Regions from separate parts of the Streptomyces sp. bgisy130 genome, predicted to be linked through region 2. Evidence: riboswitches for the same ligand, from Rfam matches in the RefSeq annotation. Region 2 holds a riboswitch; each other region holds the start of a gene.

Region 1 (3,859 bases), on a different contig from region 2:
GAGCGGCATCCCGGCTCCGGTGCGCACCGGAGCCGGGCCTCGGTGGGAAAGGGACGGCGCCTCGATGGCAGACCACCAAGCATCCTCACTGACTCTGCCGAGCGCCCCCGCCTCGGTCCGCACCGCCCGCAGCCACACCCTCGCCGTGCTCGCCGAATGGGGCCTGCCCGACGACTCCGCGCTCGCCGACTCCCTCCGTCTGATCATCTCCGAACTCGCGACCAACGCCGTCGTGCACACCTTCGGCCGGTCCCCGGACTTCACCGTCGAGCTGCGGCTGGAACGCGACGAACAGCTGCGGGTCGGCATCACCGACAGCCACCCCCGCCGCCCGCGCCGGCTGCCCGCCGCCGTTCAGCAGGACAACGGCCGCGGCCTGGTCATCATCCGCTGCCTCGCCGCGGAAGCCGGCGGCCGGCTCTCGGTCGTCCCCACCGAGTCCGGCGGGAAGACCGTCTGGATCACCGTGCCGTGGCCGAACGCCGTCCGCTGAAGACCTCCGCCGCACCCGGCGACCCGTTGGGCTACGGCGCGGGGGCGTGGCGGGCGAAGGCCCCGCGCAACAGGGCGCGCAAGGTGTCCGCGGCCGGTGCCCCGCCGCCGGGCCGGTAGGCCACCGAGATCCGGCGGAGCAGCTCCGGCGGGTCCAGCCGGCGGACGCCCAGCGGCGTCAGCGAGCCCTCCGCCATCATCTCCGGGACCACCGCCACCCCGAGCCCCGCGCTCACCAGCGCACAGACCACCGCATAGCTCGGGGACTCGCAGCGCACCGCCACACTCGCCCCGGCCGCCGCCAGTGCCGCCTCCACGGCACGCCGGTTCGGGTTGGCCGGCGCCATGCTGACCAGCGGCTGACCGGCCAGCTCGGCGAGCGGCAGACGTCCGGCGCCCGCCGACAGGGCATGGCCCGGCGCGGTGACCAGCACCAGTTCCTCGGTCAGCAGCGGTTCGAGCCGCACCCCCTCCGGCGGGGGCATCGCCTCGCCCGGCACATACTCGTGCGTCAGCGCCAGATCGACCTCGCCCAGCGCCACCGCCGCGCTGGCCTGCGGAGGTACGTACTCCGTGACGCTCAGCTCCACATCGGGGTGCGCCCGCCGGAACGCGCTGAGCGCGGGCGGCAGCAGATGCGTCCCGGCGGTCATGAACGTGCCGACCCGCAGCCGGCCGCCGGACAGCCCCGTCAGCCGGGACAGCTCGTGCCGCGCCTGATCCAGCTCGTCGAGCACCCGCCGGGCCCGTACGAGCAGCAGCTCACCGGCGGCCGTCAGCCGTGCCCCGCGGTGGTGGCGCACCAGCAGCGCCGTCCCCGCCTCCCGCTCCAGTTTGGCGAGCTGCTGGGAGAGCGCGGGCGCGGTGTAGCCCAGCCGGTCGGCGGCTCTGCTGATCGAACCGGCCTCCGCCACCGCCACCAGAGCGGCCAGCCGCGTGGGGTCGTACATAAGAACCTCTTTAGGCTCCCCAAGAACATTGCCACTCCCTATTAAAGGCTCTGACCAGCGAAACTGCTCCCATGGACGGACAGCTGATCGCTTTCACCGGAGTCGCCGCGGGCATGGTCGCCATGCCGGGCGCGGACTTCGCGGTCGTGGTGCGCAACGCACTCGACTCGCGCCGGGCGGGGGTCGCGGCCGCCGTCGGAGTGGCCGGCGGGCTGCTGGTGCACACCGCACTGGCGGTCGCCGGACTCGCGGCCGTGCTGGTCGCCGTGCCCGCGCTCTTCGGCGCCGTCCAACTCCTGGGCGGGCTCTACCTGTTGTACCTGGGAGTCGGCGCGCTGCTCGGGGTCGTCCGGCACCGGAAGACGCACGAGGAGGCCACGACCGGCCCGCCCGCGCCCCAGGACGGCCACCCGCCCGCGCTCCTGGGTACCGCACAGAGCCTGCGCCAGGGCTTCCTGACCAATGCCCTCAACCCGAAGGCCCCGGTCCTCTTCCTCAGCCTGCTCCCGCAGTTCGTCCCGGCCGGCGAGCCCGCGCTGCCCCGCACCCTCCTGCTCGCGACGATGGTCGTCGCCATGGCGCTGGTGTGGTTCCCCGCCGTCGCGCTGCTGGTCGACCGCCTGGGCAGCTGGCTGCGCCGCCCCCGGGTCACCCGCGCCCTGGAAGCCGTCACCGGAACGCTGCTCACGACGCTGGGCGGCATCCTGCTCATCGAGGTCGTGCTGGCCTGAAGGATGGGCACGGGCAGGGGGGGTGAGGTCACCGGCCAAGTGAGCCCATCCCACTGACAATTGATCACACGTGAGACGAAATGCCGGTCAGCCCACCCGTCCGTAGGACACCGCGCCGCTCCAGATCCGTTCCAGCCGCACCACGCTTCCGGCCTTGGGGGCATGCCACATCCGGCCCCGGCCGGCGTAGATGCCGACGTGGTAAATGCCGCCTGCGGAACGGAAGAAGACCAGGTCGCCGCGTCTGCGCAGGGAGGCCGGGAGATGCCGGGTGCGGACGTACTGTGCGGCGGCGGTACGGGGCAGGGCCCGCCCGGCGCGCTTGAACGAGTACATCGTCAGCCCCGAACAGTCGAAGCGGTACGGCCCTTGGGCGCCGTACTGGTAGGGCGCGCCGCTCTTGGAGGCCGCGATCCGCAGCGCGTAGGCGGACACGGAGGCGGCTTCGGCGTTCCCGGCCTCTCCTGGGGCGAGGGTCGTCCCGCCCAGGGTGACCAGCGTCAGAGCGGTGACGGTGCCGGCACGTGCCAGCAGATTCGGCGTCTGCGTGCGCACAGTCATGCGCAAACCCTTCGTCAGCCGCCTGCGAAGGAAGACCTGTCGGGTTCGGGCAGGCGAAGATGCCCGGCCGTGCGTACGGCTTCACCCCAAGGAGTCTCGGCCCTGAGGCCGGGACCCCGTCTTGCTCGGGTCCTCCGCTCCCGCCGGTCCACAACGTCGACCTGACATCCGGTACGGCGGCGGGATTAGGCGCCCGTCCGGACCGCCCCGTCGCTGTGGCGGGGTCTTGCCGTCGAAGGGATCGTCACGCACCCGCCACCAGAATTCCGAGCTGAAAATGCCGTATGTGACATGCGTCACACTTCGCCTGAATGGTTACTTTTGTTCCCTCAAGTGCCTTGGCGCGGGGCGCCGCACCCCCTGGACCAGGGGCGAAACATCAGAGGTCCAAGGAATTGCGTCTCCCCGCGCAATTCGTCGCCTCCTCACATCGGGTCCGGACGCTACGCCGTATGCGCAGCTCCGTGTGCGTGTCGTGTCAACTCTCCGTGGCCGGCGGCATCGTCACGAGCCCGGCCCGGCGTTCGCCCTCCAGTACCCGCAGCGCCCGGGTCAAGGTCTCGCGGTGCAGTTCGCTCTCGCCCCGGTCGTGCATCAGTGTCAGCGCGTCGCGCAGTCCGGCGGCCTTGCCGACCAGCGCCTGGGCGGCCCGCAGTCCGGTGTAGGTGTCGCCGCCCCGGGCCGGGTTGATCCTGCCCAGCAGGTCGAGCACCTCCAGGTAGCGGTCGATCAGCTCACCCTCGGCCCGTGTCAGGGCGGGCAGCGGCGGCAGTTCCGGCAGCAGCATCCGGGCTCACCGTGCGCCGAGTTGGGGGACGGACTGCTTGCGCTGACGGGTGAGCCCGTCGATCAGGCCGTACTCCCGGGCGGATTCAGCGTCGAAGATCTTGTCGCGCTCGATATCGGCGGCGATCCGTTCCCGGGGCTGTCCGGTGTGCTCCGCCAGCATCCGCTCCAGCATGTCGCGGGTGCGCAGCAACTCCTCGGCCTGGATCTGGAGATCGGTGGCCTGGCCCTGGACGGGCTCGTGGAGCGACGGCTGATGGATCAGGATCCGGGCGCCGGGCAGGGCCAGCCGCTTTCCGGGGGTGCCGGCGGCGAGCAGTACCGCGGCGGCGGAGGCGG
Region 2 (6,271 bases):
AGTGGACTTTTAATCCATTGGTTCAGGGTTCGAGCCCCTGATGGCCCACCAGAAGCGGGACGGGAAGACCGTCCGGCCGGATGCGGTGCCCCGAGGGCCCGGGCCGTTCGCGGTCCGGGCCCTCGGGCGTGAGCGGGTGCCGGGCGGTGCTCAAATGCCCTTGAGCGCCCCGCGCTTGGGGGCGCGGGGCGGCCCCTGTTTCCTCCTGGGCTTCCCGCGCCGCCCGCGCGCCACCTCCTCCCGGCTGGTCCCGTGACCCGTCCGGACCCCGATGAGTCGCCGTCCCGGCCCGTACCGGCAAGCCTGGGGACGTCGAGGCGACCGGCACGACGGTCCCGTACGGACGGGCGGGAGGGGGAAGAGGCCGGTGCGGATGCTCCGAGGTGAGGCGCCCTCCGAGGGCGACGGGGAGCGCCGTGCCCGGCTGGTGTCGTCCGGCCGGCTGCTGGTGCGCCGGCTTCCCGTCCTCCTGATCGGCGGCGGCGTCGCCTTCGGCACGGTGACGCCCGCCGGTTACACCGCCGCCCCCTTCTTCTCGGCCGCCCCACTGGTCGCCGCGCCGCTCTTCGCGCTGCGCGGCACCGTGCTCACGGCCCTGGCCGCCGTGCTCGGCGAGATCTGGGTCGTCCTCTATCGCGGCGGCGCCGCGCACGACCACGTCGAGTCGGTGACGGAGACCGTCATGGTCCTGCTCGTCGCTCTGACGGCCCTCGGCATCAACCGGATCGTCCGGAGCGCCGACGTCCGCCCGGCTTCCCCGGGGGACGTCTCGGCGGCCGCCCAGCGCGCCGTCCTGCCCACGCCGCCCGAACGGCTCGCCGGGTTCGCCATCGCCGCCCGCTATGTGGGCGCGCGGGTGGCGGACCGGAGCGGCGGTGACCTGTATGCCGTGCAGGAGACCCCGCACGGCGTACGGCTGCTCGTCGGCGATGTACGGGGCAAGGGGCTGGACGCGGTGCGGACCGCGGTGATCGTCATCGGCGCCTTCCGTGAGGCGGCGGAACAGGAGCGCACCCTGGGGGCGGTGGCGGGCCGGCTGGAGCGGGCGCTGCGGCGGGAGGGCGGGCGGCGCGAGGGGGTGGAGCAGACCGAGGGGTTCACCACTGCCGTCCTGGCCGAGATCCCCGCCAACGGGCAGTCCGTTCTGCGGGTGCTCAACCGGGGCCACCCGTCCCCGCTGCTGCTCACCCCGGACGGCGGGCTGCGTGAGCTGCTGCCCGAGGCGCCGGCGCCGCCCCTCGGGCTGGGCGAGATGGCGAGCCGGCCGGACCGGCCGGACGAGACGTTCTTCCCGGCCGGGGCCCTGTTGCTCTTCTTCACCGACGGGGTGACCGGCGCCCGGGACCTCCTCGGCCGCTACTACAGCCCGTCGGGCAAACTGCGCGGCTGCCGCTTCCCCGGCCCGGACGTCCTCGTGGACACCCTCGTCGAGGATGTGGCACGGCATACGGGCGGGGCGCCGGCCGACGACATGGCGCTGCTGGCGGTGCAGCGGCCCATGGGGGCGTAGGCGGGGGACCGTAGGGGGCTTGGCGGGGGCCTATTGGGGGCGGGCCGGTGTAGGGGGGACAAGCGGGCGTACAGGGTGCCGTACGGGAGCCGGGCCGTCCCCCGGCCCCGCTCAGCGCCCCGGGCCGCCCCTCGCGCCGGAGAGGCTGTGCAGGCTCCGGCCGTGCGGGCCGGTGAGCGCGACCGGGCGTCCGTCGAGCGCGAGGGTCAGGTGCAGGGCGTCGTCCGGGCGGGGCGCGTGGGGTGCGGAGTCGGTGATCCACGGCAGCACGGAGTGGTGCTCGTTGGAGATCCAGTGACCGCCGCCGGGCCGCCCGTCGAGCAGCGACCGTACGAGACGCGCGAACTCCTCGCGGCGGGCGGGCGGGAGATAGCCCAGCACGGCGCTGTGGAAGATGACCAGCGTCGCCCCGGACGGTGCCTCGGCGGCGAGCGCGGGCAGCTCGTCGATCAGGTCGCCGCGCACCATCCGCGGCCGCGGCGCCGGCCGCACCGCCTCGACGGCGGCGGACAGCCGTGCCGCACGCTCCCCGTCGCCCGGCCATACGAGCGCCTGGAGCCAGCGCAGATCGTCCGGTTCGCGGGCCGGGTCGAGCGGGTCCAGGTCGATACCGGCCCGCCAGACGATCTGCGGCATCCGTTCGGGCAGCTCGTCGGCCGCCCCTCCCGTACGGCAGGTGAACATCAGCGGGCTCTCCGGTGCCCCCAGCTCGGCCCGGCGGGGCGGCCCGTCCTCGCCTCTGGCCTCGTAGCGGTAGCGATAGCGGTCGGGGTGCAGACACAGCCCCGCGGACGCGCCGGCCTCCAGCAGCGCCAGCGGCTGCGGCAGACGGGCGAGCAGCGGCAGCAGGGTGGCGCAGCGGGCCGGTTCGTTGGTCTGGGTGGCGCGCTGCATGATCACCGCGCGCACCTCGTCCCAGTGCCGGATCGTCCACTCGCGCCAGCGCCCGTACGCCGCCGCACCGCGCGGGCCCGTCTCGGCGTGCGGGCCGTCGAGATAGCGGACGGCGGCGAGCAGGAGGTCCGGCTGCTGCTTGTTGCCGGCGGGCAGCGAGCCGGACAGCAGATCGCAGAACTCCGCGTCCTGGCTGATCCGCGCGCTCAGCTCCTCGTGCGCGGCCGACCGGCCGCGCGCCTCCCGCCAGGAGAACTCCCCGTACCGCTCCGCCACTCCCCACGCGTTACCGGCAGCCCGTCCGGCGTTCCCGGTGTTCCCGACGTTGACGACCATGATCCGACGTTACTGCTCTCACCCTCCGTAGCTGAGGGGCACCCCTGCGCATAACGACTGGCACACAATCCGCGAAAGATCGTTTAGGGCCGGCGGGCAACTCGCCCGGATTGCTGCACTGCTGGCCGAAAACGTCGCGCGGCGGCTTGCCCGGAGCGCATACGGATTCGTGGGAACGCTTGGAATTCGGTCGCCGTCTCTATTACTGTCCGATAACGCAGCGCGGTCGTCCCAGCCGTCGCCCGAGGCGGCACCGCGCGCCGACGCCGAATCCCGCACGCGCTTTTCACGCACCCCCAAGCACTTCGAACTGCACCTAGGGAACCGGGGAACCACTTCCTTGGGGTGAATCGGACGCCCTCCGCCAGTGGGCGTCCGTAGGAGACCTTCCTGCTCCGAACCCGTCAGCTAACCCGGTAGGCGAGAAGGAAGGAAAGGAGTGCGCCCCCGTGGCGTCCAACAGGCCTACCCCCGAGGACCCGTTCGCCTACGAGCTCGATGACCGAGGTGCCTTCCCCGGCCCCGGTGCCGAGGACGGCGACGGACCGTGGGAGGAATGGAATCCCACCGAGGAATCCACCCGTTCCGTTCGAGGCAAGCACCGCGTCGCCAAGCAGCGCGGCGGCGGCTTCGCCCGCAGCGGCACCGTCCTGGGTGTCGGTGTCATCGCGGCGGTTGGCGCGAGCGGCATGGCCTCGGCCGAGGGCCGTCCGCCGGTGCCGATCTCGATGCCCGACATCGGCGGCATGGCGGACGACCTCTCCGAGAAGCTGCCGGACGCCAAGGAGCTTCCCGGCATCGGCGACCTGATATCCGACGACGACTCCGCGGCCACCGACGCCGCCTCGGCTCCCGACGGCGGTGCCGTCACCGCCGCTTCCACGGGCGCGGACACGGGTAACGCCGCGGGCGCCGGTGAGGCGCTGCGCAGCCGCATCCTCCAGCAGGCCGACGCGCAGCAGGGCTCCGCCGAGCAGGACGCGCGCGAGGCCGCCGAGAAGGCCGCCGTCCAGCAGGCCGCAACGGCAGCCGCCGCCCACCAGAAGTCGGCCGAGAAAGCCGCAGCAGCCAAGAAGGCGGCCGAGATGGAGGCCAAGCGCAAGGCGGAGGAAGCGGCCCGGCGGAAGGCGGAGGCCGAACGCCTCGCCAAACTGGCGAAGAGCTTCATCGCCCCCGTGTCCTCCTACACGCTCACCGCCGGCTTCGGCCAGGCCGGCGACCGCTGGGCCGCCGACCACACCGGACAGGACTTCGCCGCGCCGACCGGCACCCCCATCAAGGCGGTGCACTCCGGCACCATCACCCAGGCCGGCTGGGCCGGCTCGTACGGCTACCGCATCGTCCTCACCCTCGACGACGGCACCGAACTCTGGTTCTGCCACCTCTCCTCGATTTTGAAGACCTCCGGCAAGGTCAGCACCGGCGACGTCATCGGCCGCGTCGGCGCCACCGGCAACGTCACCGGCCCCCACCTCCACCTGGAGGTGCGCCCCGGCGCCGGCGACCCGATCGACCCGATGCCGTGGCTCCGCGACCACGGGCTCAATGTGTGACCGAGGGCCTCGAAGCCTGAACCACGCCCTCAACCCGTAAGGGTCCGAGAGAAGTTGTTGCCGACCGGGGGAAGAGGAAGGAATAACTCCTCTTCCCCCGGCGCTGCAACAACGCATGACCGCGACACGCAGCACCCCAGACGCCCGCAGCACCCGCAAGCCTCTCGGCTCGCTCTCCGTCTCCCCGCTGTCGCTCGGGGGCAATGTCTTCGGCTGGACGGCCGGCGAAGCCGAGTCCTTCGCCGTGCTCGACGCGTATGTGGCGGGCGGGGGCAATTTCATCGACACCGCCGACGCCTACTCGTATTGGGTCCCCGGTAACAAAGGCGGCGAATCCGAGACCGTCATCGGCAACTGGCTGGCCTCCCGCGGCAACCGCTCCGAGGTCGTCATCGCCACCAAGGTCGGCGCCCTCCCCGGCTACCAGGGCCTGTCCCCCGCCACCATCAAGTCCGCGGTCGACGCCTCCCTGACCCGTCTGCGCACCGACTACATCGACCTCTACTACACCCACTACGACGACGAGTCGGTCGAGGTCCCGGAGTTCCTCACCGCCCTCGACGACCTCGTCCGGGCCGGCAAGGTCCGCGAGATCGCCGCCTCCAACATCTCGGCGCAGCGCCTGGAGGAGTCCCTGGCCTGCTCGGCCCGCGAGGGCCTGGCCCGCTATGTCGCCCTCCAGCCCCACTACAACCTGGTCTCCCGCGACACCTACGAAGGCGAACTCGCCGAGGTCGCCGCCCGCCACGACCTGGCCGCCGTGCCCTACTACGCCCTCGCCTCCGGCTTCCTGACCGGCAAGTACCGCCCGGGGACCCATGTCGACAGCGCCCGCTCCGGACGCGCCGCCAAGTACGCGGACACCGACCGCGGCCGCCGCATCCTCCAGGCCCTCGACACCGTCGCCACCGCCCACGAGGCCGAACTCGCCACCATCGCCCTCGCCTGGCTCACCGCCCAGCCCACCGTCGCGGCACCGATCGCGAGCGCCCGCACGGTGCAACAGCTCCCGGCCTTGCTGGCGGTGGGGGAGGTGACGCTGACGGAGGACGAACTCAAGCTGCTGGACGAGGCTTCCGCCTGACCCAGCTCCGGGGGACTGGAAGCGAGCTGCGCCCGCCCGCTTCCTCCCCCGAGCGGGAGAATGCGAGCTGCGCCCGCCCGCTTCCTCCCTCTTCCCTCTCCCCGTCCCCTCCTCCGCCCTACTTCCGGCGATCCACCACGGCCCACGACGCGGCGGCCACCCCACCCGCCACCGCGAACACCGAAGGCCAGGTCCCGATCTTCTTCGCCAACGGATGCGACCCGGCAAACGCCGCCACATACACCCCACTCAACGCAGCCGCCGTCACATTCCCCGCCTTGCGCTGCCACTCCCGCGCCGCCACGGCCCCAGCCGCCGCCAGCGCCACCCCGCCGAGGGGCCGTTTCTTGCTCCAGCGAGCGACGGCGTAGCCGCCTACTAGGCCGGTTGCGGCAACTGCGGCCGGGGGAACCCGAACCATCTCCATGACCTCCCTGAGGGGACAACTCTCCCGACCCTATGTCCGCGGGGCGGGGGGAGGAGGCGCGTTCGGATTACTCCAACTTGACGGGCCGGCCGGCTTCTGCCGCAGCTACTTGACCGCCGCGCGGAGCAGTACTTCAGCGTCAGAGAAGAGCTCGTACTCCAGCAGGCTGCATGCAAGGCTCATGATGTCGTTGGCGGACTGGTCTCGTGCGTACCCCTGAAGAAGGGTCTCCGCCTCGTCGTCGACTTCCCGGCCGCGCAGGGAGACAACCACGGCTGCTACCTCCGCTGGCAGTAACACAGCCGCAGCATTGCTGAGTGCCGCGGTCGCTTCGTGGTGATTCTGCTGGCTGGCAAGCGCGGATACTCGCACGGTGACGTAGTCGGCGGCGCGGATGTCGTTCACTTCATCCTGCCGGTCCGCGCGGTGGTAGGGGACCGGCAGGGTAATGGGCGGCCTGTGGCGTG
Region 3 (6,271 bases), on a different contig from region 2:
GGAACGTTCAGGATGCGGCGGAGCGGGACGGTGTCCTCGGGGTTGCTGAGCACCCGCAGATAGGCGAGCACATCGCGGACCTCCTTGCGCTCGTAGAAGCGCACGCCGCCGACGACCTTGTAGGGCAGCCCGACCCGGATGAAGATCTCTTCGAAGACACGGGACTGGGCGTTGGTGCGGTAGAAGACGGCGACATCGCCGGCCTTGGCGTCCTTGACGTCCGTCAGCCGGTCGATCTCGTCGGCGACGAACTGGGCCTCGTCGTGCTCGGTGTCGGCGACATAGCCGGTGATCTTGGGACCGGCGCCGGCATCCGTCCAGAGGTTCTTGGGGCGGCGGTTCTCGTTGCGCTCGATGACGGCGTTGGCGGCGGACAGGATCGTCTGCGAGGAGCGGTAGTTCTGCTCCAGCAGGATCGTGGTCGCGTCCGGGTAGTCCTCCTCGAACTGGAGGATGTTACGGATCGTGGCGCCGCGGAAGGCGTAGATCGACTGGTCGGCGTCACCGACGACGCAGAGCTCGGCGGCGGATTCGGCGGGGCCGACCAGTTCGCGTACGAGGGTGTACTGGGCGTGGTTGGTGTCCTGGTACTCGTCGACGAGGACATGGCGGAAACGGCGGCGGTAGTGCTCGGCGACGTCCGGGAATGCCTGGAGCAGATTGACCGTCGTCATGATGATGTCGTCGAAGTCCAGGGCGTTGGCCTCGCGCAGCCGTGCCTGGTACATGGCATACGCCTCGGCCAGGGTCTTCTCGAACCCGTCGGCGGCCGTCCCGGCGAAGGTCTCCTCGTCGATGAGCTCGTTCTTGAGGTTGGAGATCTTCGCGCTGAAGGACTTGGGCGGGTAGCGCTTGGGGTCCAGGTCGAGGTCGCGGCAGACCAGGGCCATCAGGCGCTTGGAGTCGGCGGCGTCGTAGATCGAGAACGAGGACGTGAAGCCCAGCTTCTTGGACTCGCGGCGCAGGATGCGGACGCAGGCGCTGTGGAAGGTGGAGACCCACATGGCGTTCGCGCGCGGGCCGACCAGTTCCTCGACGCGCTCCTTCATCTCACCGGCGGCCTTGTTGGTGAACGTGATCGCGAGGATCTGGCCGGGGTGAACATGCCGCTCGGCGAGCAGATGCGCGATGCGGTGGGTGAGCACCCGGGTCTTGCCGGAGCCGGCGCCGGCGACGATCAGCAGCGGACCGCCGGTGTGCACCACGGCGGCCTTCTGCTCGTCGTTGAGCCCCTCCAGCAGCGTCGCCGGGTCGATGGCGGGGCGGGCGGCGCCGTCGCGGTAGTACGTCTCCCTGAGCGCGGGCGCGTCGAACCTCCCGCCGAAGAGGTCGGCGGGGATCTCCTCCGGGGCCGGGCCGTGCTCGTCCTCGGGAGGCGGAGGGTGTTCCTCCTCGCCCTTGTGGCCGAGGTCCGCCAGGAAGCTGTCATCAAAGAGGCTGCTCATCGCCCACCGAGTCTAGGCCGCCGCACTGACAGTCCGCCGCCGAGTGGCGGATTGCGGACCGCCTTCGCGCGGCCCCCGGCGCAGCGGCAGGTCAGACGGCCGGCGGCCGCGGTCGTACGGCCGGCGCTTCGGGTACCCGAACCCGACATCTGCCGCAACAACCCCCGCATCGCGTTCAGGTCACGAAAAGGTTTCGGGCATATCGAACATCAGCCTTCACAGGAGCCACACGAGTTGGCTAACGTCCTCGCTCAGGCAGCCCGCCTCCCCGCGGACGACAGGTTCGCACGGGCCGCCGACGCCGAGTCCGGCCCTGCCCTCAGGCACCCGGAGCCGGGGACCCACCAGCACCACCGGGGTGAATCGATCCGTACGGCCGTCGCCAGTGGACGTCCGGACCGTAGGGCAAGCCTTCCGTCAGCGACACCGCCCGAACCCGACAGCTAACCCGGTAGGCGGTCCACGGAAGGAGTTGCCGGTCTTGGCGTCGCACCGCAAGCCGCGCACCAGCGTTCTCGCCTCACCCACCGGCCGCCGTACAGCGGCCGGCCTCACCACTGCCGCCCTCGCCTCGGTCACCCTGCTCTCGCAGTCCGCCGAAGCGGCCCCCAGGGCGCCCAAGCCGACCGTCGAAGAGGTCAAACAGAAGGTCGACGACCTGTACCACCAGGCCGAGGTGGCCACCCAGAAATACAACGCCGCCAAGGAGCGGGCCGAGTCCCAGCGCGACACCGTGGACGGCCTGCTCGATGCCTCCGCCAAGCGCGCGGAGAAGATGAACGAGTCCCGGCGCCTGCTGGGCACCTTCGCCTCGGCGCAGTACCGGACCGGCGGCATGAACCCGACGGCGCAGCTGATGCTCGCCAAGGACCCGCAGCAGTTCGTCGACCGCAACCACCTCATGGAGCGGCTGACCGGCCGGCAGAAGCAGGCCGTCACCGACTACCAGGAGCAGCAGGCGGCGGCCACCAAGCAGCGCGCCGAGGCGACCCGCAGCTTGGAGCGGTTGCAGGAGTCGCAGGCGTCCCTGAAGGAGTCCAAGGCCTCCGTCCAGGACAAGCTGGCCGAGGCCCGGCAGCTGCTGTCCCGGCTGACCGCCCAGGAGAAGGCGCGGCTGGCCGAGCTGGAGCGCCAGAAGGAGGCGGCGGCCAAGCGCCGGGCCGCGGAGGAGGCGCGCAAGCAGCAGGAGCGGGAGCGCCAGCGGCAGCAGGACAGCGGCGGCTCGACCGGTGGCTCCACAGGGGGCTCCACCGGTGGTGGCTCCTCCACGGGTGGCTCCACGGGCGACTCGGCCACCAGCAAGGGCGCCAAGGCGCTCGCCTTCGCCCGCGCCCAGATAGGCAAGCCGTACGTCTGGGGCGCCACCGGGCCCACTTCCTACGACTGCTCGGGGCTGACCCAGGCGGCGTGGAAGGCGGCGGGTGTCGATCTGCCGCGGACGACCTGGGACCAGGTCAAGGTGGGCCAGCGGGTGGCCACCAAGGATCTTCAGCCCGGCGACCTGGTCTTCTTCTATGACGACATCAGCCACGTCGGCATGTACCTGGGCGACGGGAAGATGGTGCACGCTCCGAAGCCGGGCGCCAGCGTCCGGGAGGAGTCGATCTACTACATGCCGATATACGGGAGCGTCCGTCCGGGCTGAGCCCGCCCCGCTCCCCCACCAGACCACCCCCCACGGTCACCCCCCACACGCCACCGCGCGGTCCTCGCCTCCGTATCCGGAGGCGAGGACCGCGCGGTGTGCCGTAGTGGGGGGCTCGTCAGGTCCAGAGCACCGCGATGAAGATGTTGGCCACCGTCAGGCCGCCGACCGCGGCGAAGAGCGGCTTGTCCACCGTCTCGTCGTCCCGCTTGACGTAGACCAGCGCCAGGATCACCACCAGTACGGCCATCTTGATGCCGAGCTTGATGTTGTTGAGCGGGTGGTCCTGGGCCTGGTTGAGGCCGACCAGCACGATGCCGGTGACCAGCATCGTCAGGGCGCCGTGCAGCATGGCCGGCACGAAGCGGGCGGTGCCCGCGCTCATCGCCTTCATCTGGGTCAGAAAGCCGCCCAGCAGGGAGGCGATGCCGATGATGTGCAGACCGACGAAGATATTGGTTACTACGTCCATAGTGCTGGATCGTAGCCGCCGTATAGCACGGCCCTTCGGGCAGGGCGCCCACTATCGCCGCTTCGGTCAGGCCAGGCCGGTCCCGGCCGTACGGCCATGGCGCCGCGGTCACCCGCGTACCCGCCGCGGTCGAAAGCGAACAATCCCGGGCAAGCACACTCACTGCCGCGACCCCCAGGCTTAGCGTCCTCCCTCAGGCGGCCGACTCCCCGCCTCGCCGGTCTCCCACCGGCGTTCCGTCGGCCGCCCCCGCCGAGTGGTGCGGCGGCGGCCCGTTGCCCCCGTGACGGACCGCCGCCGCACCCGCGGCTCGAAGGGAAGGAAGTGACGGCCACCGTGGCCTCGCACCGCAAGCCCCGGCAGCATCCGCTCGCCTTGCTCACCGGTGGCGGCTCGCGCAGCGCGCGCACCGCCCGTACGGCCGCCACCCTGGCACTGGCCGGTGCCACCCCCGCGTTCGGCCTCGCGCAGGCGGCAGGCGCCCCCCTCACCCCCGATTTCGACGCCGCCGGCCAGGCCGCACACCGGCTCACCCCCGCCCAGGTCAAGGACCGGGTCGACGCGCTGTACCAGGAGGCAGAGGTGGCCACGCAGAGCTACAACGGTGCGAAGGATTCCGCCGACACCGCACGCGAGGAGCTGAGCAGGCTCCAGGACGAGGCCGCCCGCAGGACCGGGAAACTGAACACCGCCCGCGCCGAACTGGGCACCCTGGCCGCCGGCCAGTACCGTTCCGGCGGCGTCGACCCGACCGTGCGGCTGCTGCTGTCCGCGGACCCGCAGCGCTATCTGGACGGTGCCGCGGTGCTGGAGCGTACGGGCAGCCATCAGGCGACCGCCGTGGCCGGCTACGCACGCCGGCTCGGCAGCGTCCGGCAGGTCCGGCAGCGGGCCGAGGACACCGTGGAGCGGCTGGCGGACGCCGAGGCGCAGCTGAAGAAGCACCGGGTCACCGTCGTCCACAAGCTGGGCGCCGCCGAGCAGTTGCTGTCCCGGCTGACCGCGGAGCAGCGGCAGCGGATGACGGCCCGGGACGGCGCACGGAGCGCGCGCCAGGGCCGCGCGGAGAACGGGGGCGGCGATGGGGGCGGCCACGGGGGCGGCGTGCTCAGCCGGCTTCCTGGCGTGTCGGGAGCCGCCGCGGCGCAGGCACCCAACCCCCGCGCCGCGCGCGCCGTCTCCTTCGCCTACAGCGCCCTCGGCAAGCCGTACGTCTGGGGCGCGACGGGCCCCTCCGGCTACGACTGCTCGGGGCTGACCCAGGCCGCCTGGAAGGCCGGCGGGGTCGCCCTGCCGCGGACGACCTACACCCAGATCAGCTCCGGTCCGCGGGTCGCCCGCTCCCAACTCGCCCCCGGTGACCTGGTGTTCTTCTACTCGGGCATCAGCCATGTGGGGATCTACGTCGGGGACGGCCGGATGATCCACGCACCGCATCCGGGCGCGCCGGTACGGATCGCACCGATCGACCAGATGCCGTTCGCGGCGGCGACGCGGCCGGCGTAGCCGGGGGGTGCGCGGGGGTGGCGTCCCCTTGGGCTCACGCCCTGAGCTGTGTCCCCAGCCAGCGGAAGATCTGCGGGACCTGCTGCTCCCAGACCGCCGTGGTGTGGCCGCCCGCGCTCGCCGGGATCAGCTGCACGGTCACCGTCGTCGGGAGCTGCGCGAACTGCCGCAGGGCGAGGCCGGACTGGTAGCCGTCGCGGGCCGCGCCCGACACATACAGCGCGGTACGCGGCGGCTTGCCGGCCGCGTTCGCCGACTTCAGGATGTGCAGCGGGTTGGATTCGAGGCGCAGCTTGGGGTCCTTGCCGGCCAGCGAGTCGCGCTCCAGCGCCGGGTCGTTGTAGCCGGACATGGCGACCGCGGCGCGGTAGCGGTCGGGGTGGGCCAGCGCGAGCTTGGCGGCGCAGTGCGCACCGGCCGAATACCCGGCCAGGGCCCAGGAGTCCGGCTTGTCGCCGGCCCGGAAGTTGTCGATGACCATCTTGCGGACGTCGACGGTCAGCCAGCTGTCGGCGTTGACCTTCCCGGCGAGGTTGACGCATCCGGTGTCCACACCGGGGAGGAGGTTGGTCCGGGGCGCCACCAGGATGGCCGGCTTGACCGTACCGTTCTGCATCAGCGGCATCAGCTGCTGGGCCGCGTGCAGCGAGCCCATCCAGGACTTCGCCGAGCCCGGGTAGCCGGGCAGCAGCTCGACCACCGGGAACTTCTTGTTCCGGTAGGCCGGGTCGTTGTACTGCGGCGGCAGCCAGACGTACACCTCGCCCCGCACGCCCGAGATCTTGCCCTGGAGGTCGGTCATCCGGACACCGGGGCCCACCTTGGGGTCGTCGGCCGGGCGGAACTGCTGGAGCTGCTTGGGCTCATGCGCGACCTGCCGGCCGCCCATGCCGTCGGGGCCGAGCTCCCGGGCCTCCGCCACATGGCTGTCGGTGCCGAGCAGATCGCCCCAGGTGTCGTAGAGGCTGTTGGCGTTGTTGACCAGGACGAAGACCACGGTGATGGCCGTGACCTGGGCGAACAGCAGCATCAGCAGCCGGGCGAGACCGCGCACCAGGGGCGGCCCGGCTATTCGGCCCCAGAGGGCGAAGGGCAGCACGACGGCGACGATCAGCAGCGTGAGCGAGGTGAGGAAGAAGGGCGTGCCCGTCAGGCTCATCAGGGTCTCGCTTCCAGGACAAACTAGGCGAAGGACGTAGGGAT

What was found. Region 2 has a riboswitch for cyclic di-AMP ahead of AC3EUV_RS29600 (M23 family metallopeptidase). Riboswitches for the same ligand answer to the same signal wherever they lie in the genome.
Region 1: linked by a shared signal. The riboswitch ahead of AC3EUV_RS35715 (C40 family peptidase) and the one ahead of AC3EUV_RS29600 (M23 family metallopeptidase) in region 2 are both predicted to bind cyclic di-AMP.
Region 3: linked by a shared signal. The riboswitch ahead of AC3EUV_RS06360 (C40 family peptidase) and the one ahead of AC3EUV_RS29600 (M23 family metallopeptidase) in region 2 are both predicted to bind cyclic di-AMP.

Annotation. Positions count from the first base shown of each region.
Region 1 covers NZ_JBYISA010000056.1:9-3,867, forward strand. Annotated here, with positions in the region: gene AC3EUV_RS35700 (ATP-binding protein) at 65-493, shown strand; gene AC3EUV_RS35705 (LysR family transcriptional regulator) at 525-1,442, opposite strand; gene AC3EUV_RS35710 (LysE family translocator) at 1,514-2,173, shown strand; gene AC3EUV_RS35715 (C40 family peptidase) at 2,261-2,734, opposite strand; cyclic di-AMP (ydaO/yuaA leader) riboswitch at 2,739-2,923, opposite strand; gene AC3EUV_RS35720 (hypothetical protein) at 3,213-3,521, opposite strand; gene AC3EUV_RS35725 (ATP-dependent Clp protease proteolytic subunit) at 3,528-3,859, opposite strand, start outside.
Region 2 covers NZ_JBYISA010000031.1:53,148-59,418, forward strand. Annotated here, with positions in the region: tRNA gene AC3EUV_RS29585 (tRNA-Lys) at 1-51, shown strand, start outside; gene AC3EUV_RS29590 (PP2C family protein-serine/threonine phosphatase) at 374-1,510, shown strand; gene AC3EUV_RS29595 (DUF2332 domain-containing protein) at 1,622-2,740, opposite strand; cyclic di-AMP (ydaO/yuaA leader) riboswitch at 3,024-3,178, shown strand; gene AC3EUV_RS29600 (M23 family metallopeptidase) at 3,190-4,293, shown strand; gene AC3EUV_RS29605 (aldo/keto reductase) at 4,409-5,377, shown strand; gene AC3EUV_RS29610 (hypothetical protein) at 5,496-5,798, opposite strand; gene AC3EUV_RS29615 (hypothetical protein) at 5,910-6,271, opposite strand, start outside.
Region 3 covers NZ_JBYISA010000003.1:253,900-260,170, reverse strand. Annotated here, with positions in the region: gene pcrA (DNA helicase PcrA) at 1-1,445, opposite strand, end outside; cyclic di-AMP (ydaO/yuaA leader) riboswitch at 1,735-1,919, shown strand; gene AC3EUV_RS06360 (C40 family peptidase) at 1,927-3,090, shown strand; gene AC3EUV_RS06355 (hypothetical protein) at 3,209-3,562, opposite strand; gene AC3EUV_RS06350 (C40 family peptidase) at 3,887-5,068, shown strand; gene AC3EUV_RS06345 (alpha/beta hydrolase) at 5,103-6,227, opposite strand.